DNA from 3 places in the Mitsuaria sp. BK037 genome. Region 2 is predicted to be linked to each of the others. Evidence: predicted binding sites of a transcription regulator. Region 2 holds the regulator's gene; each other region holds the start of a gene.

Region 1 (10,042 bases), 190 kb from region 2:
CCCACCGCCGAGCCGCCCCACCATGACGACGGTCCCGAGACCGTCCAGCACGAGCGCGACGTCAGCTTCATCGACCCGACCTTCCCCGACACCTTCTCGATGCGCGCCGGCCGCAAGCCCGCGGACATCCCCGTCGACACCGACCACACCGTGATCGCGCCCGCGGCGCTGCTGATGCCGCGCGAGTCGGCCGAGCCCGCCGCCTCCTCGTCCACGCCGGCGCCCACTCCAGCGCCCACGGTGGCGCCCAGCCCGTCCCCCGTGGCGACCGCCCCCGCGGCGCCCCTTGCCAGCGCGCCCGCCGCCGCTCCGATCGATCCTCCCGCCGCCCCGGCCACCCCAGCCGCCACCATTTCCGTGAACGACAACGAAACCGTCATCGTGCCCGCCGGGGCGCTGCCTCCCGTGGCCAAGCCGGCGCCCACCGTGGCGCCCACCCCCGCGCCCAAGCCCGTCGAAGCCATCGCCGCGACCGGCAACGAGACGGTGATCGCGCCGGCGGCCAGCCTGGCGGCCGTCGGAGCCCCGGCCGCCAAGGCGCCCGCCGCGCCGCCGGTGGCCACGCCCGCCGCGCCCGCCGTCCCGCCCGCGCAGGAGGCGGGCGATTCCGAGTTCCACGCGTCCGAGTTCGCCGAGACCGTGCTCGATCCGGACGCCGTCGCGGCGGTGGCCGCCATGCGCGCGCTGCCGCCCGAACCCACGCCGATCGGGCGACCGTCCACCGGCACGCTGCCCGGCGGCGCGCTGGCCGCCGCCAAGGCCAGCGCCGACGCGCCGGTGCGCCAGGTCGGCCGCTTCCAGGTGCTGGACCGCATCGGCCGAGGCGGCATGGCCAGCGTGTTCAAGGCCCACGACCCGGGCATCGGCCGCGATGTGGCCATCAAGTTCCTGCATGCCTCGCTGTGCGAGGACGACGAGTACCGCGCCCGCTTCCTGCGCGAGGCGCGCGCCTCGGGCGGCCTGTCGCATCCCAACATCGTCACCGTGCACGACGTGGGCGAGGTCGACGGCCGTCCCTACATGGCGATGGAGCTGCTCGACGGCGAGCCGCTGGCCGACCTGCTCGAGCCCGGCCAGCCGCTGGCCATCCGCGACACCGTGGTGATGGCCATCCAGCTGGCCCGCGCGCTGGACTACGCGCACAAGCGCGGCATCGTCCACCGCGACATCAAGCCGGGCAACATCGCCCGCGTGCGCGGCACGCTGGACATCAAGGTGATGGACTTCGGCATCGCCCACATGGAGTCGACGAAGGGGGAGCAGCGCACCCGCGTCGGCGACGTGCTGGGCACGCCGCAGTACATGGCGCCCGAGCAGATGAACGGCGAGAAGATCGACGGCCGCTCGGACCTGTTCTCGGTCGGCATCGTGCTGTACCAGATGCTCACCGGCGTGCGCCCGTTCACCGGCGACAGCGTGGTCAACCTGGCGCTCAAGATCGCCAAGGACGACCCGACCCCGCTGAACAAGCTGCGGCCGGAGATTCCCGCGTCGCTGCGCCGCGTCGTCGACCGCTGCCTGGCCAAGGCGCCCGACAACCGCTTCCAGACCGGCGCCGAGCTGGCTGACGCGCTGGTCAAGGTGCTCAACGAGATCGACGAGGAAGCGCGCAACAAGAACCGCTCCAAGCTGATCCCGCTGCGGGTGAAGTGGGCCGCGATGATGGCCGGCATCGTCGCCATCGTGATGGCGGTCAGCGGCTCCATCATCAGCCAGCGCCAGAACGCCGCGCTGATGCAGCAGGTGGCCGACTACGGCACGGCGCTGTCGCGCTTCATCGCGGCGCAGAACGCCACCGCCGCGCTGGGCGAGGACTGGGTGTCGGTGGACGTGTCGCTGCAGGAGATCATGAAGACGCGCGACTTCGAGAGCGTCACCGTGATCGATCGCGCCGGCGTGGTGGCCGCGTCCAGCCAGCCCGACGCGGTCGGCAAGCCCTACCAGGCGCCGCCCGGCGAGCTGCTGGGCGAGCAGGGCGGCGTCAAGCGCACGCGGTATCACGCCGCGGGCGGGGCGGCGGTGCTGGGCTTCGACTCGCCGATCACCTTCCAGGACAAGACCGTGGGTCGCGTCGCGCTGGGCCTGCCGGAGCGCCCGCTGGAGAGCGTCGCGCGGCTGTCGCGCACGCTGATGGCGGTGCTGGCGGTGACGACGGTGCTGGCGGTGGCGATCGCGATGTTCTTCGTCGCCAACTGGTTCTCGCGGCCGATCAAGCTGGTCGTGGAGGCGCTGGACGAGATCGGTCGCGGCCGCGTCGACTTCCGCATCCGCGAGCAGCGCAAGGACGAGTTCGGGCTGCTCTACGCCGCCTTCGACCGCATGGCGCAGGCGCTGCAGGACAAGCAGGCGCTGGCGGCGTCCGCCGCCAAGGCGGAGGCGCCGACGACGATCGGCCGGCGCTCCGGGCTGCGTGGCGCCGGGATCGCGCCGGCGGCCGAGACGCCCGCCGCGGCAGCGGCCGCGCAGGCCGCCGTGTCCGTGAACGGCCAGGCCGCCGCGCCGTCCGACGAACAGACCCAGCCCGCGCCGCCGGTGCCTGCCGGGACGGACGCTGCCGATGCGCCGAAGCAGCCTTGAGCGTCGCCCGATGAGCGTGAAAGGATTCCCCCCGATGAATGGCCCTCACCCCAACCCTCTCCCGCCAGCGGGAGAGGGGGCCGGACCGTCCGCGTTTCGCTTGGCCTCCCTCTTTCCCTCTCTCTTTCCCCCTCTCCCGCTGGCGGGAGAGGGCAGGGGTGAGGGCCGACGGCCGATGCACTCCGCCATCGCCGCTGTCCTCGCCGCGCTGGCCCTGACCGCCTGCGTCACGACCCCCACCGGCACGCCGCCGCTGAACGAGCCCGCGCCGACCCCGCCGCCCGCCGCGGCCGCCGCTCACGGCGAGGTCATCGCCCGCAATGACCGGCTGTTGATCTACGTCCCCGTCGCCGGCGAATCCCTGCGCGGCATCGCCGCCCGGCTGCTGGGCAGCGAGGACCGCGACTGGCAGATCAGCGAGGCCAACGCCGGCGTCACCAAGGCCGATCCCGGCCAGCCGCTGATCGTCCCGCTCAAGCCGATGAACCCGGTGGGCGTGCGCGCTGGCAGCTTCCAGACCGTCCCCATCCTCTGCTACCACCGCCTGGGCACGACCGGCGGCAAGATGGCCGTCTCCCCGGCCAGCTTCGCCGCCCAGATGGAATGGCTGGCGAAGAACGACTACCGCGTCGTCAAGCTCTCGCAGCTGACCGGCTACCTCGAGGGCAAGGAGCCGCTGCCGCCCAAGGCGGTCGTCGTCACCTTCGACGACGGCTACGAGTCGGTCTACAAGTTCGCCTACCCGGTGCTGCGCAAGCTGGGCCTGCCTGCGACGATGTTCGTCTACACCGATTTCGTCGGCGCCGGCGGCGACGCGGTCAGCTGGCCGCAGCTGGCGGAGATGCAGGCCTCGGGGCTGATGGACATCCAGGCCCATTCGAAGTCGCACCGCAACCTGATCGAGCGCACCGCCGGCGAGAACGACGAGCGCTACAAGCGCAACCTCGACAGCGAGACCGCCGGCCCGCGCGACCTGATCGAGCAGAAGCTCAACACCAAGGACCAGGTGCGCCATTACGCCTATCCCTACGGTGACGCCAACGAACTGGTGCTGGAGACGCTGACGCGTCAGAAGTACACGCTGGCGGTGACCGTCAACCCGGGCGGCAACGCCTTCTACGCGCAGCCGCTGATGCTGCGCCGCACGATGATCTTCGGCGACCACGACCTCGAGGCCTTCAAGGCCCGGCTGCAGACCAGCCGCCGCATTGGACAGACGCCATGAGGGCCGCGCTCGCAGTCCTCCTGGCCGCCGCCGCGCTGGCGGCCTGCAGCAGCGGCCCGAGCGGCGCGCTGCGCGGCGGTGAAGGCGTGGCCGGCTCGCCCCCCACGGCCTTCGAGCAGGCGCAGGTGTCGCGCGCGCAGGAGCAGGTGAAGGACGGCCAGCTGGCCGAGGCCGCCTGGACCTGGGAAGCGCTGACCGTCCTGCGGCCCGACAACGCCGGCTACCGCGACAGCCTGGCCGCGACGCGGCAACTGATCGACAGCGGCGTGAGCGAGCGGCTCGAGAAGGCCCGGGCGGCGCAGAAGCGCGGCGACCTGGACGGCGCGAGCACGGCCTACCTGGGCGTGCTGGCGCTGCAGCCGGACAACGAGGCCGCCGCCGACGCGCTGCGTGGCCTGGAGAAGGAACGCAACCAGAAGAGCTACCTGGGCAAGCCGACGCGGCTGACGCTGCGCAAGGCGAGCCCGCCGGTGGCGGCCAAGCCGGCCGCCAAGGCGCAGGCGGCGGGTGCGTCGGGCAAGGACGCGGCCCCGGCCGCGGCGTCGGCCGGGCCGGACCGCAACGAACTCGAGCACATCGCGATGCTGGCCGCGCAGGGCGAGCTCGACGAGCCGATCCGGCTGCTCGAGCGCCGCGCGCCGCAGGACCGCAACGATCCCTCGGCCAAGCGGCTGCTGGCCGACCTCTACGTGCGCAAGGCCGAGAAGATCTCGACCATCGACAAGTCCGGCGCGGTGATGCTGCTGCAGAAGTGCCTGCGCGTCGATCCGAAGAACGCGCGCGCGACCGCGCTGATGCGCCAGCTCATCGACGAGTCGGCCGCCAAGGCTCCCGCCGCGGCGGGCCCGGCCGCGGCGGCGAAGAACAAGGTCGACAAGCGCTAGTCGCGGGCATCGGCGTTGGCCGACGGCCGCCGCCGAAGGCCGCCGCAGATGGTCGCCCGCGCCCCGACGCCTAGAACGTCACCGTGACCGAGGGCGCGCTGCGCTGCGCCTCGCCGTGGAACACGGCCTCGATGTTGTTGCCGTCCGGGTCCAGCACGAAGGCCGCGTAGTAGCCCGGGTGATAGGGGCGCTCGCCGGGCGCGCCGTTGTCGGTGCCGCCGTTGGCCAGCGCGGTCTTGTGGAAGGCATCGACCGCCGCGCGGTCCCGGGCCTGGAAGGCCAGGTGATGCCGCCCGGTCAGCTGGCCCTGCGCTGCATCGCTGCTCGCGGTCGACACGAACAGCTCGTCGGCCCAGAAATAGTCGTCGCCCGATCCACCGATGGGCACGCCCAGCGGCGGCAGGACCGCCTCGTAGAAGCGGCGGCTCGCGGCCAGGTCGCGCACGACGAGCTGCAGGTGGTCGATCAGGCGTCCGCGGTGCAGTTGCTGGACTTCCATGGAGGCTCCTTGAAGTGGGTCGGCATGACGCCGGTCAGGGCAAACGGCGTTCTTATCCGCCCGGCGCGCCGGCGTCATTCGTTTTTCCGTCGACGGCCCGCCGCGCCCCCGGAGTGCGGGACAAGGACGATGCGCCTGCCAGGGTCCTCGGCGTCCGGCTCAGATCACGCCCGGTCCGCCGCGCCGTCGGCGGTTCCGGCACCGGAGCCGGCGACCTGGGCGATGCTGACGCTCGGCGGGCTGTTCCTGCTGCTGCGCCAGCGGCGGAGCAGCGGAGCGGACACGGTCTTCTCCAGCACCCCCGCCAGCAGCACGCAGGCCACCACCGCCGGCGCGTAGACCGCGAAGGTCCAGGCCTGCGATGCGCCCATCACGGCGCGATACAGCGCCACCGTGGCGAGCACGACCAGCATGTGGCTCAGGTAGAGCTCGTAGCTGAGCTCGCCCAGACGGGCGAGCCAGCGTCCGCCACGGCGTGGCGCCGGCGGGTGAGCGACCGCGGCGACCAGCAGCGCGGCGGTGCCGACGCACAGGACGTACATGCCGCCCTTGAAGAGATGGCGGTGGACGAGCTCGCCCCAGCCGATCACCAGCAGCAGCCCGACGCCGCCGAGCACCGCCAGCAGGCGGGCCTCGCGCGCGCCCGGCCGCCAGCGCCGCGCGAGCAGCGCCGCCAGCACGCCCCAGGCGATCGCCGACATGCCGGGCAGGTAGGCCTTTTCCCACCAGACCTCGTCGCTCGGCGGGACCAGCGCCCTCAGCGGCACCAGGGCGAGCGCCAGCGCCACCAGCACCGCCACCAGCAGCGGCCGGGGCAGCGCCAGGCACAGCAGCGGGAAGCCGACGTAGAAGACCTCCTCGATCGACAGCGACCACAGCACGTCCCAGGCCGCCGGCGCCCAGCCGGTGCGGCCTTCATACCAGTTGAAGGTGAAGCTCAGCGCCGAGCCCAGCAGGCCGGCCAGCGACTGCCGCTCGCCCGGTGCGAAACCAGGCACGCCCAGCAGCGCCAGGGTCGACAGCAACGCCAGCATCACCAGCAGCAGCGGCAGGATGCGCGTGGCGCGGGCGCGGTAGAAGGCGCGCAGGTCGACCCGCCGCAGGTCGCCATCGCGCGCCAGCAGGCGGGTCGTGATCAGGAAGCCCGAGATCACGAAGAAGATGAACACCGCCTCGTAGCCGTTGAAGCTGATCGCGTCGATCAGGCGCTTGGGCAGCCAGGCACCGGCCAGGCTGGGCGCCAGCGGCAGGCGGAAGGGCAGGGCCAGGTGGTGGACCACCACCAGCAGGATGGCCACGCCACGCAGGCAGTCGATGGCGAAGTTGCGCGGCGTGGTGTCGGTCATGCGGAGCAGCGGCATCAGGCCGCCGAGAAGGATGGCGGCGCGGATGTTAGCGGCGCCTGGCGTCGGCGCGGCCGCTCATCGGAGTGACGGGCGTTACGTCGTCGAGCCACGCGGTGGCAGCGCGATCGGACGGATGCGCCGGGGCTCAGTCGGGCCGGCGTCCAGCATGTCGCGCACGCGGTCGTCAGCCTGCGCGACCAGCGGCTCGATCAGCGCGGCCTCCGGCAGGTTGGCCCAGTAACGGCGCGGCATCTCGCGGGTCATCATGGCCAGCTTCAGGCGCGCCGGATTGAAGATGCTGCGGTAGTAGGTCAGCCACAGCGCCGCGCCAGCGTCCGGCGGCGGCGCCGTCTCCCGCCGAGCCCCCGGGCCAGCGCACAGCCGGACGCCGTCCCAGTGCATCGAGACGCGCGGCGACAGGATGGTCCAGCGCAGGTTGGCGAAGCGCCGCGCGAAGAAGGGCGAGGCGGCCTCGAGCACATGGTGCTCGGGCTCGAACCAGGCGACCAGGCGTTCGCCGTCGGTGTCCTCGACCGGGACGAAGCGCACGAAGGCATGGGTCTTGTGGATCTCGTGCCGCACCTCGCGGGCGAGGCGCTCCGCGTGGCGGCGGTCCTCGTCGAAACGGTCGTGCCAGCGCGCGGCATCGGTCCTCAGGCGCGACAGCAGGCGATGCAGGAGCTCGAAGCGGCGCGGCTCGCGATGCAGCAGGGCGGACCGGCACAGCGACAGGAACGAGGCCGGCACCGTGAACGCGGCGCTCGCGACGCGCTCGCTCGCATCGCTCGCATCGGTCGCATCGACGTCCTCCGCAGTCGACCAGAGGTCGCCGCCGTCCTCGCCGGTGGTCCACTCCACGGTCTCCGGCGCTACGCCGTCCAGCACCAGGCGCCGGGCAGCGTGCCGAAAGCCGTCGAAGTCGACCGGCCCGTCGAGCCGCACGCGGATCATCCGAACAGCCCCAGCTGCGTGGGAGCGCCCGCGACAACGCCCCCGACCACGCCCGTGCCCGTGCCCGCGTCCGCTGCCCCACTGGCGCGAGTCGGGGCTGGCGGTGCCGCGCCAGGACGATGACCGTCGACGATGACGAAAGGCAACACCCGGCGCAGCGGCAGCTTCATGTGGCGCAGGTCCTCGGCCCGCACCCGGCGCAGTCGACGGGCGGCGATCAGCCGGTCGACTGACCCGACGCCCAGGCCGGGCACCCGCAGCAGCAGCTCTCGCGGCGCCTGGTTGAGGTCGACCGGGAAGCGCTCCGGATGGGCGAGCGCCCAGGCGTGCTTGGGATCGACGTCCAGCCGCAGCAGCCCGGTGCCGTCGTCGACGATCTCCTCGTGGTCGAAGCCGTAGAAGCGCATCAGCCAGTCGGCCTGGTAGAGGCGGTGCTCGCGCACCAGCGGCGGCGCCTTCAGCGGCAGGGCCCGCGCGGCATCGGGAATGGGGCTGAACGCCGAGTAATAGACGCGCCGCATGCGAAAGCGCCCGTAGAGCGCGGCGCTGCTGCGCAGGATGCTGCGGTCGTCGCTGTCGTCGGCGCCGACGATCATCTGCGTGCTCTGGCCCGCCGGGGCGAAGCGCGGCGGCCGCGCGGGGCGCGGCGCGGCGCCCGGAATCACGCGGATCGGCGCCTCGCCGGTCGACCCGACCGTGGACCCGCCGGTCGATCCGCCCGCTGACGCCCGCGCCTCGCGGGCCTCGTCGATGTGCAGCCTCAGCCGGCCCATCGAGCGGTGGATCGCGCTCGTGTCCTTCTCGGGCGCGAGCTGCTTCAGGCCAGCCTCGGTGGGCATCTCGACGTTGATGCTGAGCCGGTCGGCATACCGGCCGGCCCGGCGCAGCAGCTCGTCGCTGGCATCCGGGATGGTCTTGAGGTGGATGTAGCCGCGGAAGTCATGCACCTCGCGCAGCGTCTGCGCCACCCGCACCACCTGCTCCATGGTGTGGTCGGGGCTCTTGATGATCCCGCTGCTGAGGAACAGGCCCTCGATGGTGTTGCGGCGGTAGAAGTCCAGCGTCAGCCGCACGACCTCCTCGACGCTGAAGCGCGCCCGCGCCACGTTGCTCGACGACCGGTTGACGCAGTACAGGCAGTCGTACTGGCAATGGTTGGTCAGCAGGATCTTGAGCAGCGAGATGCAGCGGCCGTCGGGCGCGTAGCTGTGGCAGATGCCCATGCCTTCCGTCGAGCCGATGCCGGCGCCGCCGACGGAATCGCGCCGGTCGGTGCCGCTGGATGCGCAGGAGGCGTCGTACTTGGCGGCGTCGGCCAGGATGGCGAGCTTGCGGTCGAGGTCCATGGGGCGCGCGGGAATGACAAAAAACTGTATGAATATACAGTAATTGAGTCATCCAGCTCTCGCATCACCGGCCGCCTGCGAGGGGATTCCGCCGGCGAGCGCCCATGCAAAAGAGGCGCACGCGGCGCCTCTTCCTTGGGGTGTCCGACGCCGTCGCAGCGGCGCGGTGTCACTTCAGCTGGTCGGCCTTGGCCTTCAGCGTGACGGCCTTCTGGCGTTCCAGCTTGGCCAGCTCGTTGTCCGGGTCGAGCTGCAGCACCGTGTCCCAGCCGCGGATCGCGCCGGCCAGGTCCTGCTTGGCGAAGGCGGTGCGCGCATTCAGCGTCGCCCGGGCGATCTGCTTCTTGCGCAGCGCCTCGATGCGGGCGGCGGCGCCGGGATGATCGGCGGCCTCGGCGCGGCGGAACTCCTCCAGCGCCTTGTCCATGCGGCCGGCGCGCTCGTGCGCATCACCGGCACGCATGGCCTTCTCGCCGGGCGACAGTTCGGCCACCGGCGGCGGCGCGGGCGGGGCGGCGGGCGCCGGAGCGGCGGCCACGGTCGCGGGCGGCGCCGCCGGCGCGGTGGCCTTCGGATCGGGGCGCGCCGAGGGGCGCGGATACAGCGGACCCGCCGGCGGCTTGCCGGGGATGCGCAGCACCTGGCCGCCGGCGACCTGGCGCGGCACGCGGATGTCGTTGTAGCGGGCCAGGATGTAGAAGGCGTAGATGTCGCCCATGAAGCGGCCGGCGATCCGCGACAGGGTGTCGCTGGACTGCACCGTGTACGCGAAGGACTCGCGACCCAGCAGCGCCACCGGGTCGGCGGTGATCTGCTTCATGAGGCTGTTGGCCAGCTTGTTGCCGGGATCCAGCTGCAGCGCGCGCTGCAGCTCGGCGCGGGCCTGGTCTTCCTGGCCGGCTTCCAGCAGTTCGATCGACTGCATCGCGGTCTTCTGCGCCAGGGCCTGCTCGGCGGGCGTCGGCGGGACCGGCTCCGGCGGCGGGGGCGGCGGAGGCGGCGCCGTCACCACCGGTTCGGGCGGCGGCGGCGCGGGCGCGGGCGTCTGGCAGGCCGCCAGGGCCAGGCTCAGCAGCAGCACCGAGACGGCCGACAGGGCGGATGGCGCACCACCTCGCAGCGCGGCGGCAATCGAGGGGGAGGCGGTCGGGGCGTCGGGACGGAAAGTGGTCGACATCGGCATCACGTCGGGATTCGAGCGGGGTGGAGTATGA
Region 2 (10,042 bases):
TACATCGGCCAGAGCACCCCGATCTACGACCGCGAGACCGACACCGTCTCCTACGGCCGCGTGCCGGCGGGCTCGGTGGTCATCAGCGGCAGCCTGCCCAAGAACGACAAGTACAGCCTGTACGCCGCGATCATCGTGAAGAAGGTCGACGCCGGCACGCGCGCGAAAACCAGCATCAACGAGCTCCTGCGCGCCTGAAATCGGGCCCACCCCCTACCGGCTTCGCCGGCCCCCTCAAGAGGGGGCGAGCCCGTGAGCCTGGCAAAGCCAGCCTCAGGGCTCCGCTTGGTAAAACGAACTATCCGCTTTGGAAGGGACGGAGATGAGCACTGGAAACATGGAGCGCATCCTGCGCCTGATGGCCGAGAAAGGCGCGTCCGACACCTACCTGTCGGCCAACATGCCGGTGCTGATCCGGATCAACGGGCAGATGCTGCAGCTGTCGGACCAGCTGCTGACGCCAGCCCAGCCGCGGGCGCTGATCTCCGAGGTCCTCGACCCGCAGCACCTGGCCGAGCTCGACGCCAATGGCGAGCTCAACATGGCGGTCTCGATTCCCAAGGTCGGCAGCTTCCGGCTCTCGGGCTTCCGCCAGCGCGGCTCGATCGCGGCGGTGTTCCGCCACATCCCGCACGTCATCCCGACGCTGGACAGCCTGACCCTGCCGCCCGTGCTGGGCAAGCTGATCACCGAGAAGCGGGGCCTGATCCTGATGGTCGGCGCCACCGGCACCGGCAAGAGCACCACGCTCGCGTCGATGCTGGAGCACCGCAACCAGACGATGACCGGTCACATCCTCACGATCGAGGATCCGATCGAATACCTGTTCACCAACAAGCGCTCGCTGGTCAACCAGCGCGAGGTCGGCCGCGACACCGCCTCGCTGAACACCGCGCTGAAGAACGCGCTGCGCCAGGCGCCGGACTGCATCCTGATCGGTGAGATCCGCGACCGCGAGACGATGACGGCGGCGATCTCGTACGCGCTGTCGGGCCACCTGGTGGTCGCCACGCTGCACGGCAACAACAGCTACCACGCGCTCAACCGGATCATGTCCTTCTACACGCCGGAGTCCCGCCCGGCGATGCTGAACGACCTGGGCGCGGGCCTGAAGGCGGTGATCTCGCAGCGCCTGGTGCGCGCCGCCGCGGGCGGCCGCGTGCCCGTCACCGAGATCCTGCTGAACACCAAGCTGATCGCCGAACTGATCGAGCAAGGCGACTTCGCCGGCGTGAAGGAGGCGATGGAGAAGTCGATCGCCGAAGGCTCGCAGAGCTTCGAGGAGCACTTCGCCAAGCTGATCACCGAGGGCACGATCACCCGCGAGGAAGGCCTGGCCTTCGCCGACTCGCCGACCAACCTGCTCTGGCGCCTGCAGAACGACGGCCCCGGCGTCAAGCCCGGCGGCCCGGGCGCGTCGAAGAAGGAAGAGCCGGCCGAGGACACCGCCAACTTCACCTCGATCACGCTGGACGTGCAGCCGGGTTGATGCCCGCCCACCCTGATCCCATGGACGACGACACCCTTGCGCTGCTCGAGCAGCTGATCGCCCGCGCGTCGGTGACGCCGCGGGATGCCGGCTGCCTGGAGCTCATCGGCGCCCGGCTGGAAGCGGCCGGTTTCGCGCTCGAACGGATGGACAGCGGACCGGACGACTTCCGCGTCAGCAACCTGTGGGCGGTGCGCCGCGGCGCCGCGGCGGAAGCGCCGGTCCTGGTCTTCGCCGGCCACACCGATGTCGTCCCCACCGGCGATCTGGCCAAGTGGAGCAGCGATCCCTTCGTGCCCACGGTGCGCGACGGTCGCCTCTACGGACGCGGCACGGCGGACATGAAGACCTCGCTGGCGGCGATGGTGGTGGCGGCCGAGGCCTTCGTCGCCGCGCATCCGGACCACCGCGGCAGCGTCGCCTTCCTGCTGACCAGCGACGAGGAAGGCCCGGCGCGCGATGGCACCGTCGTCTGCGTCGAGCGCCTGCGCGCGCGCGGCGAGCGGCTGGACTACTGCATCGTCGGCGAGCCGACCTCGGTCGAGCGCCTCGGCGACACGGTCAAGAACGGCCGCCGCGGCTCGTTGTCGGGCAAGCTGCGCGTGATCGGCATCCAGGGCCACGTCGCCTATCCGCAGCTGGCGCGCAATCCGGTGCACCAGGCCGCGCCGGCGCTGGCGGAACTCGCGGTGACCGAGTGGGACGGCGGCAACGCCTACTTCCCGCCGACGACCTTCCAGATCTCCAACATCGCCGCCGGCACCGGCGTGGGCAACGTGATCCCCGGCGAGCTGGTGGTGGACTTCAACTTCCGCTTCTCGACCGAATCGACGCCCGACACGCTGCGCCAACGAGTGCACGCGCTGCTCGATCGCCATGGGCTGGAGTACACGCTGGACTGGTCGCTCTCGGGCGAGCCCTTCCTGACGCCGGTGGGCGCGCTGTCGGCCGCGATCAGCGCCGCCATCGAGGCCGAAACCGGCGTGACCACCGAACTCTCCACGACCGGCGGCACCTCGGATGGGCGATTCATCGCCAAGCTGTGCCCCCAGGTGGTGGAATTCGGACCGCTCAATGCGAGCATCCACAAGATCGATGAATACGTGCCGCTGGACCAGATCGCGCCGCTGACGCGCATCTACCGCCGCACGCTGGAGAATTTGCTGCTGTGACGCTGTTGGAATTGATCGAGGCCCAGGCCGCCCGCCTCACCGAGGCGGGCGTTTCATTTGGGCATGGCACCACGAACGCCTTCGACGAGGCCGCCTGGCTGAGCCTGTGGGCGCTGGACCTGCCGCTGGACGCGCTGGACGCGCATGCGGGCGAGCCCGTCGACGACGCGGGCCGCGAGAAGGTGGAGGTCCTGGTCGAGCAGCGCATCGCCACCCGCAAGCCGGCCGCCTACCTGACACGCGAGGCCTGGCTGCAGGGCGTGCCCTTCTACGTCGACGAGCGCGCCATCGTGCCGCGCAGCTTCATCGCGGAGCTGCTCGCCGACGCGACCATCGATGCCTGGCTGTCGGACCAGACCACCCGCGTGCTGGACCTGTGCACCGGCAACGGCAGCCTCGCCGTGCTGGCGGCGATGGCTTGGCCGGAGGTGTCGGTCGACGCGATCGACCTGAGCGCGGACGCGCTCGCGGTCGCGGCGATCAACGTCGAGCGCCATCAACTCGGCGACCGCGTGCGGCTGCTGCAGGGCGACGGCCTGGCGCCGGCGCAGGGGGCGTATGACCTGATCCTCTGCAATCCGCCCTATGTGAACAGCGCCTCGATGGCCGCGCTGCCCGACGAATACCGCGCCGAGCCCGAACTCGCGCTGGCCGGCGGCGATGACGGCATGGACTTCATCCGCCGCCTGCTGGCCGACGCGCCGGCGCGGATGAACGAGCATGCGGTGCTGGTCCTGGAGATCGGCAACGAGCGCGCGTTCTTCGAGGCCGCCTTCCCGCAGCTCGAAGCGGCCTGGCTCGAGACCTCGGCCGGCGAGGACCAGGTGCTGCTGCTGACGCGCGAGGCGCTGGTCGCCGCCGGCTTCGGCGCCGAGGGAGCGTCCGCATGATCACCTTGCGCAACGTGGTGCTGCGGCGCGGCACCAAGGTCGTCCTGGACGATGCGAGCGTCGTGCTGCAGCCCGGCGAGAAGGTCGGCCTGGTCGGCCGCAACGGCGCGGGCAAGTCCAGCCTCTTCGCGCTCCTGACCGACCGGCTGCACAGCGACAAGGGCGACGTCGAGATTCCGCGCCACTGGGCGCTGGCCGAGGTCGCCCAGCACATGCCCGAGACCGACATGCCGGCCACCGAGTTCGTGCTCGAGGGCGACATCCGGCTGATGGCCGCCCGCCAGGCGCTGGCCGACGCGGAAGCGGCCGACGACGGCCATGCGATCGCCGATGCCTACGCGCAGCTGATGGACGCCGGCAGCCTCGATGCCCCGGCCCGCGCGCAGGCGCTGCTGATGGGCCTGGGCTTCAAGGGCACGCAGGTCGATGCGCCGGTGAACAGCTTCTCCGGCGGCTGGCGCATGCGGCTGCAGCTGGCGCGCGCGCTGATGTGCCCGTCCGACCTGATGCTGCTGGACGAGCCCACCAACCACCTGGACCTGGACGCCCTGGTCTGGCTGGAAGCCTGGCTGCAGCGCTATGAAGGCACGCTGATCATCATCAGCCACGACCGCGAATTCCTGGACGCGATCACCAAGGTCACGCTCCATCTGGACGATGCGAAGCTGCATCGCTACGGCGGCAACTACACCGCCTTCGAGTCGATGCGCGCCGAGCGCATGCTCCAGCAGCAGCAGGCCTTCGACAAGCAGCAGGAGCGCATGGCGCACCTGCAGAAATTCATCGACCGCTTCAAGGCCAAGGCCTCCAAGGCCAAGCAGGCGCAGAGCCGCGTCAAGGCGCTCGAGCGCATGGAGAAGCTGGCACCCGTGCTCACCGCGTCGGACTTCAGCTTCGAGTTCCGCGAGCCGCTGAACCTGCCCAACCCGATGCTGATGTTCGACACGGTCTCGGTCGGCTACGACACGGACGAGGGCGAGAAGGTCATCGTGCGCGGCATCGACCGCTCGGTGCTGGCGGGCCAGCGCTTCGGCATCCTGGGCGCGAACGGCCAGGGCAAGTCGACTTTCGTGAAGACGGTGGCGCGCATGCAGCGCGCGATGGGCGGCACGATCACCGAGGGCAAGGGCCTGTCGATCGGCTACTTCGCGCAGCAGGAGATGGACGTGCTGCGGCCCGATGAGGGGCCGCTGATGCACATGATCCGGCTGGCCAAGGAGGTCAGCCCGAATGCGCGCGAACAGGAACTGCGCGACTTCCTGGGCCAGTTCCGCTTCGTCGGCGACATGGTGAACCAGGAGGTCGGCAGCCTGTCCGGCGGCGAGAAGGCGCGGCTGGTGCTGGCGATGCTGGTGTGGCAGCGCCCCAACCTGCTGCTGCTGGACGAGCCGACCAACCACCTGGACCTGCAGACCCGCGAGGCGCTGTCGATGGCGCTCAACGAGTTCGAAGGCACCGTCATGCTGGTCAGCCACGATCGTGCGCTGCTGCGCGAGGTCTGCGACGAGTTCTGGCTGGTGGCCGACGGCAAGCTCGCGCCCTTCGATGGCGACCTCGACGACTACCAGCGCTGGCTGCTGGAGCAGTCCAAGGAAGCCGCGAAGCTGGCGAAGGAACAGGCCAAGCAGGCGATTCGCGAGGCACGGGCCACTGGCAAGGCTGAGGCACCGCCCGTTGCAGCTGCACCGGCCCCGGCCGTCGCGCCGCCACCCGCCGCAGCGCCAGCGCCCGTCAAGCGCGAGGACCGCAAGCTCAGCGGCCAGGCCCGCCAGAAGCTCAATGAGCAGACGCGCCCGCTGCGCAAGGAGATGGAGCAGATCGACGCGAAGATGAAGGCCTGGGCGGAGGAACGCGCGGCGCTGGAAGCGCAGCTCTCCAATCCCGGTCAGACGCCCGCGCAGATCGCCGACGCGGGAAAGCGCCTGAAGGCCATCGGCGATGAGATCGACGAAGCCGAGATGCGCTGGCTGGAGCTGAGCGAGCAAGTCGACGCCATTCAATCCGCAGGCTGAGCGCTCGCAAGGCTCAGCGATCTGCGCAGGGCTTTGCCCTCACCCCTCCCTCTCCCGCAACGCGGGAGAGGGTGATCTCACCGAGACCTTCGAACGGGTGGCGTCGAACGGGTGGCGTCGAACGGGTGGCGTCGAACGGGTGGCGTCGAACGGGTGGCTCCGAATGAGCGGCTTCGGACGGGTGGGGCTCCTTCGCGTCCCCTTTTTCCGTGCTGGCGGCGCTCGCCCCAGGCATCGATAGTTCGCCTCAACAGCGGACAAAGACCATTTCAATTGCGTGCAATTGAATTGCTCGCTACATTTCATCCCATGCCGAAGACGAACCCTTCCAGCCCCGAGGACGCCGCCGCCGTCAGCACCGCTGGCGGCCAGCCCTCGATGCCCGCCAGCACCGACTGGCTGAAGCTGGACGTTCAGCTCTGCTTCGCGCTGTATTCGACCTCGCTGGCGATGACCAAGCTCTACAAGCCGCTGCTGGCGCCGCTGGGCCTGACCTACCCGCAATACCTGGTGATGCTGGTGCTGTGGGAGACGGAGGGCCTGGGCGTCTCGGAGCTGGGACAGCGTCTGAGCCTGGATTCCGGCACGCTCACGCCGCTGCTGAAGCGGCTCGAGGCCAGCGCGCTGATCGAGCGCCAGCGCGCCCGCGGCGACGAGCGCCGCGTCGAAATCCATCTGACCGCCGCTGGCCGCGCACTGCGCGATCAGGCGGTAGGCATTCCCGAGCAACTGGCCTGCGCCAGCGCCTGCGGGCCGGCCGAGCTCGAATCGCTGACACGCCGTCTGCAGGCCTTGCGCACCAACCTGCTGACCCACCTCGCCGCAGATTCCGCCGCCGATCCCGCCGCGCTCACGGAGAGCGACGGCGAGGACGGCAACCCCTGACCCCAAGCGTTCTTTCCCCTCACCACCAAGGAGCCCCACATGGCCATCGAAAAAGCCCTCTACACCGCCACCGCCACCGCCACCGGCGGCCGCTCCGGCACCGCGCAATCGTCCGACGACCGCCTGAAGGTCCAGCTGTCCACGCCCAAGGCGCTGGGCGGCGACGACGGCGCCGGCACCAACCCGGAACAGCTGTTCGCCGCAGGCTATTCCGCCTGCTTCATCGGCGCGATGAAGGCCGTCTCGGCCCGCAACAAGGTCGCCCTGCCGGCCGAAGTCTCGATCACCAGCGAAGTCGGCATCGGCCCGCACGCCAACAAGCCGGGCGCCTTCGGCATCGCCGTGGCGATGAAGATCTCGGTGCCGGGCATGGACCGCGCGCAGCTGGAAAAGCTGGTGGCCGATGCCCACGAGGTCTGCCCCTACTCGAACGCCACCCGCGGCAACGTCGACGTCACGCTGACGATCGTCTAAGCCTTCCGCGGCGCCCGGTCACCACCGGGTCGAGCACAAAGAAAAGCGCCGGTCATGCCGGCGCTTTTCATTCGTGGGTCCAGCCGTCGACGCGTCGCTCCGTCGCGACTGACGAAGCGTCGTCGCGACGGCTGCGGTTCAGCGTTGCAGCAGGCTGAGCATCAACTCGACGCGCGCCGCCCACGGCGACAGCGCGGCGGCGGGCTCATCGCTGGCGCCCACGATGCGTCCCTGCGCGCACCGCGTCGTCCGCCACACCGGCACGCCGGCCTCCTTGAGCGCGCGCAGCGGCGCCTCGAGCGCCTGATTCACCGTGCCGTTGCCCGTGCACGCCAGCACCAGCCCCTGGAGACCGGCCGCCCGCCAGGCCTCGAGCGACCGCGCATCGGCGCCCGCATGGCTGGCGAGCACCTCCACCCAGGGCCACTGGGTCGCGTCCTCCGGCAACAGCGCCGCGCCGAGCGCCTCGCCCGCCGGCCAGTCGCGGAAGCGCCGCACGACGCCCTCCTCCACCACGGCCAGCGGCCCGGCGTCAGGCCCTGCCTCGAAGGCGTCGAGCCGGTAGCTGTGCGTCTTGCGCAGTTCGAGCCCGGACCAGACCTGGCCCGCCACGACGGCAATGACGCCTCGCACGCCTTCGCTCTCGGCAACGGCGACGGCGTCCAGCAGGTTCTGCGGACCATCCGCCTGGATGGCGGTCGCCGGCCGCATCGCGGCGGTCAGCACGACCGGCTTTTCCGGCGCCAGCACGCGCTGCAGCAGGTAGGCGGTCTCTTCCAGCGTGTCGGTGCCGTGCGTGATCACCACGCCGCGGACCTCGGGCCGGTCCAGGTGCTCCCGCACCCGCTTCGCCAACCGCGCCCAGGTGGCGTGATCCATGTCCTTGCTGTCGAGCTGCGCCAGCTGTTCAGCCTCCAGCGACTTCGCCGCCAGCGCCGGGACTGCCTTCACCAGCGATTCCACCGACAGCGAACCCGCCTTGTAGCCGACGTTGTCCGTGACGCTGCCGGAGGCGCCGGCGATCGTCCCGCCGGTGCCGATGATCACGAGGGTCTGGGGCGCGCTTTGCAATTTGTCGTCTCCTGTATAAAAATCCAGATGCTGGATGGATTCTCAGGCGGCTTTCGAACCCTCGAAGCCGTTTTGCATTCCAACCAGTCCTCCATGGAATAAAGGCCTGTGCTCGTGGATACACCGCCCAAACTCACCGCCCGCCAACAACAGATCTTCGATCTGGTCCGCGACAGCATCGAGAGCACCGGCTCGCCGCCCACGCGCGCCGAGATCGCGCAGCAACTCGGCTTCAAGTCCGCGAACGCCGCCGAGGAACACCTGCAAGCGCTCGCCCGCAAAGGCGTCATCGAACTGGTGGGGGGCACCGCGCGCGGCATCCGCCTGCCGTCGACCGCGCTGCGCCAGGTCAACCGCGCCCGGGAGCACAGCCAGTTCGCCCTGCCGCTGGCCAGCCTGGCGCAGCTGACGCTGCCGCTGGTCGGCCGCGTCGCTGCCGGCGCGCCCATCCTCGCCGAGGAACATGTGGAGCAGCACTATAGCGTCGACCCCTCGATGTTCTCGAAGGCGCCGGACTTCCTGCTGCGCGTGAAAGGCATGAGCATGAAGGACATCGGCATCATGGACGGCGACCTGCTCGCCGTGAAGAAGACCAGCGAAGCGCGCAACGGCCAAGTCGTCGTCGCGCGCCTGGGTGACGAGGTCACCGTGAAGCGCTTCCAACGCCATCCGGATGGCATCCGACTTCTCCCGGAGAACGCCGATTTCGCCCCGATCGAGGTTACGCCGGATGAGCAGTTCGCCATCGAAGGCCTGGCGGTGGGATTGATCCGCTCCGGCGGGTTTCACTGAGCGGGTACGAGTGCCGCATGGCTGCGCGAAAGACGCACACGAAAGCGGCTTCGGCCGCTGAATGCCTCACGCTGCGGCAAATTCCCAACATCGGTCCTGCGATGGTTCGGGATTTTGAATCGATGGGGATTCGGCAGCCCGCGGATCTCATCGGCGCCGATGCATTTGCGCTCTATCAGCGGATTTGCAAACTGACCGGCAAGCGCCACGATCCCTGCGTTCTGGATACCTATATGGCGGCCGTCGATTTCATGAACGGTGCCTCGCCCAGAGATTGGTGGAGTTATACCGCCCAGCGCAAGCGCGAGTATCCGGACCTCTGAATATTCCGTGGGCGTGACCCGCCTTAACCAGAATGAGACCGGAACGGGTAAAGAAAAAACCCTGCCGATTTGTATCGACAGGGTTTCAATATTGGCGGAGTGGACGGGGCTCGAACCCGCGACCCCCGGCGTGACAGGCCGGTATTCTAACCAACTGAACTACCACTCCAGATTCGACGCTGTTGAGCGCGTCGATATCATTCGCGAACAAGTTTCGCTGCAAGCCAACGGATCCATTCAGAACCGCGATGCAGCCAAGCCTTGTCAAACTTGGCGTCCCCTAGGGGATTCGAACCCCTGTAATCACCGTGAAAGGGTGGTGTCCTAGGCCTCTAGACGAAGGGGACTGAACCTTCTTGCTGTGACTCGGTCAGTGCGTACCGGCAACCCAGACTCCCAAGGAATCTGGTGGAGGTAAGCGGGATCGAACCGCTGACCTCTTGCATGCCATGCAAGCGCTCTCCCAGCTGAGCTATACCCCCGAATGCTGACGCATCGAATCGGTACGCTGCCCGAGCCTCAACTGTGTTGGCGGAGTGGACGGGGCTCGAACCCGCGACCCCCGGCGTGACAGGCCGGTATTCTAACCAACTGAACTACCACTCCAGATACTCAGAATCTTTCGATTTCTTCGCATCAAACTGGTCTCGCTTTGATTCGATCAATGACTTGATCGCTTCTCTGCGTCGATTTCGTTACTATACCTGATTTTGACAACGCTTAAATCGAGTTCCGAAGAATTTTCGATTTTCACGTTCAATCTCAGTCAGTAACCAAGCTCGAAAACTTGGCGTCCCCTAGGGGATTCGAACCCCTGTAATCACCGTGAAAGGGTGGTGTCCTAGGCCTCTAGACGAAGGGGACTGAACCTTCTTCCTTGAACCGCGCGCCACGCAAACCGAAGTTTGGTGGAGGTAAGCGGGATCGAACCGCT
Region 3 (10,042 bases), on a different contig from region 2:
CCAGCGACAACCTCAAGCTGATCGACGGCCGCGTGCTGGAGCGCGTGTCGCTGCCGCAGTGGAGCCGCGGTCGGCCGATCGGCCGCGTCTACTCGTTCCGCGACCTGAGCGAGAAGCTCGCGGCGCACCAGCGCATCGAGGAGCTGTCCCACAACGACATGCTCACCGGCCTGCCCAACCGGCGCGCGCTGATGGAGCGCGTCGACTACGCGCAGGCCATGGCGCGGCGCGAGACGAGCCCGTTCGCGCTGCTCAACGTCGACCTGGACCGCTTCAAGCAGATCAACGACACGCTGGGCCATGCCTATGGCGACCGCGTGCTCAAGGAAGTCGCGCTGCGTCTGAAGGAGTCGCTGCGCGAGGTCGACACGGTCGCCCGCCTGGACGGCGACGAGTTCGCGCTGCTGATCCATCAGGCCGATGCCCGCGGCGCGGAGCACGCGGCGCGTCGCGTTCAGGAGGCGATGTCGCGCCCCTTCTGCTTCGACACCCTGAGCTTCACCGTCACCTGCAGCACCGGCATCGCGCTGTTCCCGGGCGACGGCGCCAGCGCCGAGGAACTGCTCGCCAGCGCCGAACGCGCGATGCACTGGGTCAAGGAAAGCGGCCGCAGCGCGTTCCGCTTCCACCAGCCGCGCAAGGACGTGGACCTGCTGTCGCGCATGCGGCTGGACCACGCGATGCGCCAGGCGCTGCAGGAACACGAGTTCCGGCTGCACTTCCAGCCGCAGGTGTCGCTCGAGACCGGCGAGCTGATCGGCGCCGAGGCGCTGATCCGCTGGCGCGACCCGCTGCGCGGCGACGTGCCGCCGTCCGAGTTCATCCCGGTCGCCGAGGAGAGCGGCTTCATCGTCGCGATCGGCCAATGGGTGCTGCAGCAGGCGGTGGCGCAGGCGGCGGCATGGCTGGAGAAAGGCCTGCGCGTGCCGGTGGCGGTCAACGTGTCGGCGCTGCAGTTCCAGCAGACGCAGTTCGTCGAGCAGGTCGCCCAGGCGCTGCGCGCCTATGACCTGCCGCCGTCGCTGCTGGAACTGGAACTGACCGAATCCGTGCTGCTGCGCGACGCGGACGAGGCGCTGCATCGCATGCAGGCGCTGTCGGAGCTCGGCGTGCTGATGGCGATCGACGACTTCGGCACCGGTTATTCCAGCCTCGGCTACCTGAAGCGCTTCCCGATCCAGCGGCTCAAGATCGACCGCAGCTTCGTCAAGGGCCTGCCGGGCGACGCCAGCGACGCCGGCATCGTCAACGCCATCGTGCAGATGGGCCGCGCGCTGAACCTGCAGGTCATCGCCGAGGGCGTGGAGACCGAGGCGCAGCGCGACTTCCTCGCCCGCTGCGGATGCCACGAGTACCAGGGCTTCCTGTGCGCGCCGGCGCTGGAGACGCGGGCCTTCGAAGAGCGCCATGCCCAGATCGCCGCGCAGGCCCAGGCCGGGCAGGCGGCGCGCGCGCAGACCGCGGTGCTGCGTCCGGCGCGCGCGTCGGTGCACCTGCTGCGCGGCGCCTGACGCGGACGGCCGCGCGCGGGCGCGGATCGGGAGACCTCTCCACTGGCGTTCCAACGACGACGGCACAATGCGCCGGTGGCCGCCGTCGACGGCCGGGAGACAAGCGTGCTGTACAAGTTCAAGTCGAAGGCGGGCGCCGACGTCATCATGCTGGCGGCCCATGGCGATCAGGCGCTGAAGGCGCTGGGACGCGAGCCCGCGGCGCAGGGCATCTTCCAGGCCGGGGACCTGCCGGCGCTGATCGCGCGCGGCGAGGCGGCCATCGCCGAGGAACAGCAGGCGCTGGACCGCGCCGCGCAGGAGGCGCAGGCCGAGGGCCGCAAGGCGCCGCCCAAGCCGGAGGTGATGCTGCGTCAGCGGCTGTGGCCGCTGCTGGAGCTGCTGCGCGCCGCGCAATCCGCCAATGCCGATGTGGTCTGGGGCGTCTGAGTGGAATCGACCCAGATCCTGGCGATCCGGCACGGCGAGACCGCGTGGAACCGCGAAGGCCGGCTGCAAGGCCACCTCGACCTGCCGTTGAACGCGATGGGGATGCGCCAGGCCGAGCGGCTCGGCGCCGCGCTTGCCGAGCACGCGATCGACGCGGTCTACGCCAGCGACCTCGCCCGGGCCGCGGTGACCGCCCGGCATGTCGCGGCGCCGCATGGGTTGGAGGTCCGCCACGATAAGCGCCTGCGCGAGCGGGCGTTCGGCGTCCATGAAGGCAAGCTCTGGACCGAGGTCGAGGCCGCGTTCCCCGAGGACGCGCTGCGTTGGCGCCGCCGCGATCCGGACTTCGAGCCGTCCGGCGGCGAGAGCCTGACCGCGCTCTATGCGCGCTGCATCGCCGTGGTGTCCGAGCTGGCCGCGGCGCACGCCGGGCAGACGATCGCCATCGTCGCGCACGGCGGCGTCCTGGACTGCCTCTATCGCGCCGCGACCCGCATCGACCTGCAGGCGCCGCGCAGCTGGGTCCTGGGCAATGCCAGCATCAACCGGCTGCTGCATTCACCGCAAGGCTTCAGCCTGGTGGGCTGGAACGACGACCATCACCTGCACGGCCTGGCGCTGGACGATCCCGGCGTGCCCGGATTCATGCCCACCGCGCCGCAGACGGCCAAGGCCTGAGCCTGCGGACCGCGGCGACCGGACGCCTCAGGCGTCGGACCGTGGCCGCGACATCGACAGAAGCGCCGCATCGAGCGCTCATCGAGGAGACACATGACCGACGCACAGATCATCGTGCTGGCCACGCCGGTGTTCTTCGCCCTGATCGGGCTGGAGTACTGGATCGGCCTGCGCCGCGGCCGCAACACCTACCGGCTCAACGACGCGATCAGCAGCATCGCACTGGGCATGCTCAGCCAGGTCGTGGGCGTGCTGACCAAGCTCTTCACGCTGGGCATCTACACCTGGGTCTTCGAGCATGCCGCGCTGGCGAAGCTGGACGCGGGGGCCTGGTGGGTCTGGCTGCTGGGACTGCTGTTCTACGACTTCCTCTATTACTGGCATCACCGGCTCGGCCACACCACGGCGCTGCTGTGGGCGGCCCATGCGGTGCATCACCAGAGCGAGGACTACAACCTGTCCACCGCGCTGCGCCAGACCGGCAGCGGCTGGCTGGTCGGATGGATCTTCTACATGCCGATGGCGATCCTGGGTTTCCCACCGCTGGTCTACGCCGTGGTCGCCCTGGTCGACCTGCTCTACCAGTTCTGGGTGCACACCCAGCAGATCGGCAAGTTGGGCTGGTTCGACCGCTGGTCCTGCTCCCCGTCGAACCACCGCGTGCATCACGCCGTCAACGACCCCTATCTCGATCGCAACTACGGCGGAATCCTGGTGATCTGGGACCGCTTGTTCGGCAGCTTCCAGGAGGAACTGGACCACGAGCCCTGCGTCTACGGCACCCGTGACGCGCTGCGGAGCTGGAATCCCTGGACGGCGAACGTCCAGGTCTACGCCCGGCTGATCGGCAAGATGCGACGCACGCTGCGCTGGCGGGACAAGCTGCGGCTCTGGTGGGAGCCGGCGCATTGGGAGCCCGGCCTCGGTGCTCGCATAGCGCCCGGCTACGACCCCCGGGCGCGGGCGCTCTTCGACCCGGCGGTCGCGCCCTCGCGCGCGTGGGCGGCCGCGGCGATGTTCCTGTTGATGCTCGGCGCGGTGGCGCTGTTCCTCTGGAACGCCCACAGGCTCGGGGCCGCAGGGCAGCTTGCCGTGCTGGTCGGACTGCTCGCCGGACAGGTGCTGACGGCCCGTCTGCTTACACCTTTGCCGCCTGGATCCCACCCCTAACGGGGAACTGTTGCAATTTCGCGTCGAGTGTTATGGGTGCGTGCAACGCACTTCTATACTCCGCACACCTTGCAGTACCGCCATTGAGCCAGACCGGCTGAAACCTCCAACTGATGAAGGTGGATATGAAGAAGATTGCAATCGCTGCGGCCATCGCGGCTCTCTCCGCACCGGTGTTCGCGCAAAGCTCCGTCACGCTCTGGGGCCGCATCAACACCTCGGTGGAAAGCATCAAGACCGGCAACCGCGACCGCGTTGCCTCGGTGATCAACAACAACTCCCGTCTGGGCTTCAAGGGTACGGAAGACCTGGGTGGCGGCCTGAAGGCCAGCTTCGCCCTGGAGCACGGCCTGAACTCGGACGACGGCCGCCAGACCAACTCGGCGTTCTGGAACCGTGAAGCCAGCGTGCAGCTGTCCGGTGACTTTGGCGCCGTCCGTCTGGGCCGCTGGACCCCGGGCTCCTACTACGCCACCGCCGACTACGTGTCGATGCACAACCACGACACCGGCACGTCGGAAGACAAGCTGTACTCGGGCGCCGGCTTCACGCAGACCAACAAGGTCGGCTACTTCACCCCGAACGTCAGCGGCTTCAACGCCGAGTTCGCGCTGCACGCCGGTGAAGGCGTCGATCCGCGCGGCTACGACGTGGCGCTGAACTACGACCAGGGCCCGCTGCACCTGGGCGCTGGCTACAGCAAGCAGGGCGACGCCAACCAGTGGGCCATCCGCGGCCTGTACGAACTGGGTGCCTTCACCTTCGGCGGCTACGCGCAGCGTGAAGACGACTCGCGTTCGCTGGGCAAGGACAAGCGCTGGATCGGCCGCGCCGCCGTGATGTACACGATGGGCCAGTCGGAATTCCACCTGAACGTCGGTGGCACCAAGGCCGGTGGCTCCTCGTTCAACAGCGGCCGCAACGGCGGCAAGCAGTACACGCTGGCCTACAACTACAACCTGAGCAAGCGCACCAAGCTCTACGCCTTCTACACCGCCGTGGACGCCACCACCGCGAACAAGGCCGACGACCTGAACTCGTTCGCTCTGGGCATTCGCCACAACTTCTGATCCCCGGATCAGGAACGACAAAGGCGCTCTTCGGAGCGCCTTTTTCATTGGTGCCGTCGTTCGGTGGCGCGGCGCTCGCCGCCGCGTGCCTTGCCCGGTCCCCTGATTCGATTACTCGAGGTCGAACAGCTGCCCCGCCTGCTTGGGCGGCGCCACGCCGAGGTGGCGATAGGCCGCCAGCGTCGCGATCCGTCCCCGCGGCGTGCGCTGCAGGAAGCCCTGCTGGATCAGATAGGGCTCGATGACGTCCTCGATGGTGCCGGGCTCCTCGCCGATCGCGGCGGCGACGTTGTCCAGACCCACCGGCCCGCCGTCGAAGCGATGCACCACCGCCTCCAGCAGCTTGCGGTCCATCAGGTCGAATCCCAGCGGATCGACATCCAGCATCGCCAGCGCCTTCTCCGCGATCGTGCGTGTGATGGTGCCGTCGGCCTTGACCTCGGCGTAGTCGCGCACGCGGCGCAGCAGCCGGTTGGCGATCCGCGGCGTGCCCCGCGAGCGCCGCGCCACCTCCAGCGCCCCGGCCGGCTCGATCGCCGCGCCGAGCAGCGAGGCCGAGCGCGTCACGATGCGCTGCAGCTCGTCGGCGGTGTAGAACTCCAGCCGCGCCACGATGCCGAAGCGATCGCGCAGCGGGTTGGTCAGCATGCCGGCGCGCGTCGTGGCCCCGACCAGCGTGAAGGGCTGCAGGTCCAGCTTGATCGAGCGGGCCGCCGGGCCCTCGCCGATCATGATGTCGATCTGGTAGTCCTCCAGCGCCGGGTACAGGATTTCCTCGACGACCGGCGACAGCCGGTGGATCTCGTCGATGAAGAGCACGTCGTTGCGCTCGAGGTTGGTCAGGATGGCCGCCAGGTCCTTGGGTTTCTCCAGCACCGGCCCGCTGGTCTGGCGCAGGTTCACGCCCAGCTCCGCGGCGACGATGTGGCTCAGCGTGGTCTTGCCCAGGCCGGGGGGGCCGAACAGCAGCACATGGTCGAGCGCCTCGCGCCGCTTCTTGGCGGCGCCGATGAAGATCTCCAGTTGCTCCCGCGCCTTGGCCTGGCCGACGTATTCATCGAGCAGCTTGGGCCGCAGCGCACGCTCGATCGCGTCCTCGTTGGGCGAGGCGGGATGGGCGCTGATCAGGCGGGCCTGCTGCGGCGCGGGGGTGAAGTCGTCGGTCTGGATGCTCATGGCGAGGGGCAGGGCGGCTGGGGGCCGATCATGACAGGTGCTTCATCGCCAGCTTGATGCCGTCGCTGACGCCGACGTCCGCCGGCAGCGTCTTGAGCGCGGCGCCGGCTTCCTTTTCGCTGTAGCCCAGGGCCACCAGCGCCTGCAGGATGTCCGCCTGCGCGTCGTTCGCGATCGCCACCGGTTGCGACAGGTCGGGGCTGAGCTTGCCCTTGAGTTCCAGCAGCAGCCGCTCGGCGGTCTTCTTGCCGATGCCCGGCACCTTGACCAGCCGTCCGGCCTCCTGGCGTGACACCGCCTGCGCCAGGTCGCCGACCGACATGCCCGACAGCAGCGACAGCGCCATCTTCGGTCCCACGCCGCTGATCTTGATCAGCAGGCGGAAGGTGGCGCGTTCCTCGGCGGTGAGGAAGCCGAACAGCACATGGGCGTCCTCGCGGATGCTGAGGTGGGTCAACAGCGTCGCGCGCTCGCCCAGGTTCGGCAGGTTGAAGAAGGTGCTCATCGGCACGTCGACTTCGTAGCCGACGCCTTGCACGTCGATGAGAACCTGCGGGGGCGACTTTTCCGCGATGACGCCGGTGAGCTTGCCGATCATGGGCGCGGATTATCCGCGTTCGGCGGCGCCCGGCGGGCGTTTCGCTGGATGTTTGTCCAGTATTTTCCCGAGGCCGGCGAACCCCGCCCGGCGCGCGGCCGGCGCGGCGCTCAGTTGCGGCCGAACAGGCCCAGGCGCTGCGCTTCGAGAGCCGCCTCGGCGCGCGAGCTCACGTTGAGCTTGCGATAGATCTGCTTGACGTAGTCCGCGATCGTGTGGCGCGACAGGCCCAGCTGCACGCCGATCTCCGGCAGCGTGAAGCCCTTGGCCACGCGCAGCAGCACCTCGGTTTCGCGGTCGGTCAGCGAGACCTCGTGCAGCACCTGCGCCGCCTGCGGCCGGCGCTGCGAGGTGAAGTAGGCGATGACCTTGCGCGCGATCGACGGCGACAGCGGCGGCTCGCCCTGGCTGATGCGCTGCAGCTGCTCGACCAGCAGCTCGCGCGACTGTTCCTTGAGCAGGTAGCCGAAGGCGCCGGCCTGCAGCGCGGGGAAGAGGTGCTCGTCGTCGTCGTGGATGGTGACGATGACCGACTGGACCTCCGGCTGCTTCTCGCGCAGCGCCGAGATCACGTCGACGCCGGAGCCGTCGGGCAGGCCCAGGTCCAGCAGCGCCAGCGTGAAGCGCTGCGTGCTGACCTGCTGCAGCGCGTCCTGCACCCGCGAGCATTCGGTGACCACCGCGTTGGCGAAGACCTGTTTGACCAGGACCTTGAGCCAGGCGCGGATTTCGGGAATGTCTTCGAGCAGCAGGATGTGGTTCATGGCGCGGGATTCTTGCTCAGGAATGAGGCGCCGGCAGCCTGCCTGGCGGGTGTTTGCAACGGTACGGCTTTCTCGGCGGGCTGACCATCCGGATCGGCGCCGGAGTGTGGCGTCGTCGGCAATGGATCACGCCGCGGGCGGCTTTGCAGCCAGCGCGCCTCAAAGCGGGATGGTCAGCCGGATCACCGTGCCCCAGCCGGGGCCGGACTCGACCAGGCACTGGCCATGCATCTGCTTGGCGCGCGCCTTCATGCTGGCCATGCCGTGTCCCTTGTCCAGGCGACCTTCCAGCTCGAGCGGGATGCCCTGGCCGTTGTCCTGGATCACCACCGAGAAGTAGCCGTCCTGGGCCGAGCAGCTGATCACGCAGTGCGTCGCGCCGCTGTGCTTGATGATGTTGCTGACCGACTCGCGCAGGATGCGCGTGGTCTGCACGTAGGCGCGCGCGGGGAAGGTGTGCTCGATGTCCTCGGCCGGCGATTTCCATTCCGCCAGGATGTTGGCCTGGGCCAGGCGGGACACCACCTCGGCGCGCCAGTCGCCGAGCGCGTCCAGCAGCTGGACCGGCTTGCCGGTCAGGCCGCGCACCGACAGCCGCATTTCCTCGAGCGCCTCGCGCGCCAGCGTCGAGATGCGGTCCGACTCGCTGGTGTGGACGATGGTGAGCAGCTTGGCGCCGAGGTCGTCGTGCAGGTCGGCGGCGATGCGCTTGCGCTCGCGCTCGGTGACCTGCTCCAGCTTGGCCTCGGCGACCTGGTCGAAATGGCGCTCCAGTTCCGCGATGCGCTCCTGCAGGCGCAGTTCCCCCTGCAGCACGGCGAGCTCGGCCTGCGTCAGCGCGCGGGCGAACTCGCGCACGCGATGCAGGCCCAGGCCCAGCAGCGACAGCGGGCCGAGGATGCCGGCCAGCCCGCTGCCCGGCAGGAACCAGGCCGACAGCACCGCCAGCGCGCCGAAGCCGATCAGCACGCAACTCAGGACGAAATCGAAGCGCGGGTAGCGCTCCTCGAGCGTCGGCAGGAACATGTCCTGCCACAGCTGCCAGAGATGCCATCCCATGGTCACCAGCAACTGGGCACCCAGCCACCACAGCGCGAAGCCGGCCACGCGCGAAGCCGGCACCGGCAGCAGCAGGGCGGCGGGGAAGAGCAGGGCCTGCGCCAGCAGCAGGCGATGCAGGCGCCGGTCGCGGCGCCGCGTGCGACGCATCAGGTAATGGACCGCGCACCAGAGCAGCCACGGCGCCAGGACCACCGCGATCGCCGTCTGCCAGGAGGACAGCGGCGACAGGCCGACCATGACCACCCAGCCCGGCATCAGCGCCAGCAGCCAGGCGATGTGGCGCTGGGCGCGGCGCTGCCAGATCAGCAGGCCCAGCGCGAAGGCCATCAACACCAGCGCGGACTGCAGGCCGTAAGCCAGCTGCGGCGCGAGCTTGCTCCAGAGCGTCGCGAAGGACCAGGTGGAGATGCCCTCGCCACCGGCGGCCGCGGCGCCCGCCACCTGGGCGAGGCAGACCGGCACCGCCAGGGTCAGGGCGGCCGCGGTGCCGGCGGCGAACTGCCTCGCGGCGCCCGGTGCCGCCGCGGCCGAGTTACGGCCGGCGGCCTCCCCGTGTTGTTCTGTGGTCCGGTGCATGGGGCGCGATTGTGCAGGCGCGGCACGCGCGTGGCACATCGACGCGCGACAATACCGCCCTCAACCCCCCTGAATACGGAGCTTCCTCCGCCTTGAACCTGCGCCACGCCTTCACCCCCGCCGACAACCGGCGCCTGTCGCACCTGTGCGGCCCGCTGGACGAGCACCTCCGCCAGATCGAGGCGGCCCTGTCCGTGCGGATCACCCATCGCGCCGAGCACTTCAACATCGAGGGCGAACGCGCCGCGGCGCAGCGCACGCTGGCCTTGATGGAGGCGCTCTACGCGCGGGCCGACCGGGCCATTCCCGGCGAGACGTTGCGGCTGGCGATCGTCGAGGCGGCCAACGACGTGGGCGCGCCGGCCCGGTCCGGCCCGGCCACGCCGGACGACGAGGACAACGTGGTGCTACGCACGCGCCGCGCCGACCTGGCCGGACGCACGGCCAACCAGCATCACTACCTGCGCCGGATCCTGTCGCATGACATCAGCTTCGGCATCGGCCCGGCGGGCACCGGCAAGACCTTCCTCGCGGTGGCTTGCGCGGTGGACGCGCTCGAGCGTTCGACGGTGCAGCGCATCATCCTGACGCGTCCGGCCGTGGAGGCCGGCGAGCGGCTGGGTTTCCTGCCCGGCGACCTGACCCAGAAGGTCGATCCCTACCTGCGCCCGCTGTACGACGCGCTCTATGACCTGATGGGTTTCGACCGCGTCACCAAGGCCTTCGAGAAGGGCCAGCTCGAGATCGCGCCGCTGGCCTTCATGCGGGGCCGCACGCTGAACCATGCGTTCGTCATCCTCGACGAGGCCCAGAACACCACGCCCGAGCAGATGAAGATGTTCCTGACCCGCATCGGCTTCGGCAGCAAGTGCGTGGTGACCGGCGACACCAGCCAGATCGACCTGCCGCGCGGCATGCACAGCGGGCTGGTCGATGCCGAGCAGGTGCTGGACGGCGTCGACGGCATCGCGATCACGCGCTTCAACCGGACCGATGTGGTGCGCCATC

What was found. The regulator LexA, encoded in region 2, represses DNA repair genes until DNA is damaged. The targets are predictions, from matches to a motif close to ACTGTATNNNNATACAGT.
Region 1: the regulator LexA is predicted to act here: its motif matches at 8,852-8,869, upstream of FHT37_RS05500 (putative DNA modification/repair radical SAM protein).
Region 3: the regulator LexA is predicted to act here: its motif matches at 6,676-6,693, upstream of ruvA (Holliday junction branch migration protein RuvA).

Annotation. Positions count from the first base shown of each region.
Region 1 covers NZ_JACHYS010000001.1:1,246,445-1,256,486, forward strand. The annotation lists gene FHT37_RS05470 (protein kinase domain-containing protein) at 1-2,577, shown strand, start outside; gene FHT37_RS05475 (polysaccharide deacetylase family protein) at 2,753-3,802, shown strand; gene FHT37_RS05480 (hypothetical protein) at 3,799-4,686, shown strand; gene FHT37_RS05485 (VOC family protein) at 4,757-5,185, opposite strand; gene FHT37_RS25780 (hypothetical protein) at 5,408-5,524, shown strand; partial or broken gene FHT37_RS05490 (acyltransferase family protein) at 5,500-6,546, opposite strand; gene FHT37_RS05495 (TIGR03915 family putative DNA repair protein) at 6,625-7,482, opposite strand; gene FHT37_RS05500 (putative DNA modification/repair radical SAM protein) at 7,479-8,828, opposite strand; gene FHT37_RS05505 (LysM domain-containing protein) at 8,998-10,005, opposite strand.
Region 2 covers NZ_JACHYS010000001.1:1,055,298-1,065,339, reverse strand. The annotation lists gene dapD (2,3,4,5-tetrahydropyridine-2,6-dicarboxylate N-succinyltransferase) at 1-198, shown strand, start outside; gene FHT37_RS04675 (PilT/PilU family type 4a pilus ATPase) at 323-1,489, shown strand; gene dapE (succinyl-diaminopimelate desuccinylase) at 1,510-2,661, shown strand; gene prmB (50S ribosomal protein L3 N(5)-glutamine methyltransferase) at 2,658-3,551, shown strand; gene FHT37_RS04660 (ATP-binding cassette domain-containing protein) at 3,548-5,563, shown strand; gene FHT37_RS04655 (MarR family winged helix-turn-helix transcriptional regulator) at 5,942-6,448, shown strand; gene FHT37_RS04650 (organic hydroperoxide resistance protein) at 6,488-6,922, shown strand; gene FHT37_RS04645 (asparaginase) at 7,061-7,993, opposite strand; gene lexA (transcriptional repressor LexA) at 8,108-8,785, shown strand; gene FHT37_RS04635 (helix-hairpin-helix domain-containing protein) at 8,803-9,108, shown strand; tRNA gene FHT37_RS04630 (tRNA-Asp) at 9,201-9,277, opposite strand; tRNA gene FHT37_RS04625 (tRNA-Glu) at 9,380-9,455, opposite strand; tRNA gene FHT37_RS04620 (tRNA-Ala) at 9,515-9,590, opposite strand; tRNA gene FHT37_RS04615 (tRNA-Asp) at 9,638-9,714, opposite strand; tRNA gene FHT37_RS04610 (tRNA-Glu) at 9,897-9,972, opposite strand; tRNA gene FHT37_RS04605 (tRNA-Ala) at 10,015-10,042, opposite strand, start outside.
Region 3 covers NZ_JACHYS010000005.1:30,508-40,549, reverse strand. The annotation lists gene FHT37_RS24755 (EAL domain-containing protein) at 1-1,511, shown strand, start outside; gene FHT37_RS24750 (DUF1840 domain-containing protein) at 1,617-1,940, shown strand; gene FHT37_RS24745 (histidine phosphatase family protein) at 1,941-2,618, shown strand; gene FHT37_RS24740 (sterol desaturase family protein) at 2,712-3,788, shown strand; gene FHT37_RS24735 (porin) at 3,914-4,858, shown strand; gene ruvB (Holliday junction branch migration DNA helicase RuvB) at 4,970-6,034, opposite strand; gene ruvA (Holliday junction branch migration protein RuvA) at 6,063-6,632, opposite strand; gene FHT37_RS24720 (response regulator transcription factor) at 6,743-7,396, opposite strand; gene FHT37_RS25760 (ATP-binding protein) at 7,556-9,034, opposite strand; partial or broken gene FHT37_RS24710 (PhoH family protein) at 9,127-10,042, shown strand, end outside.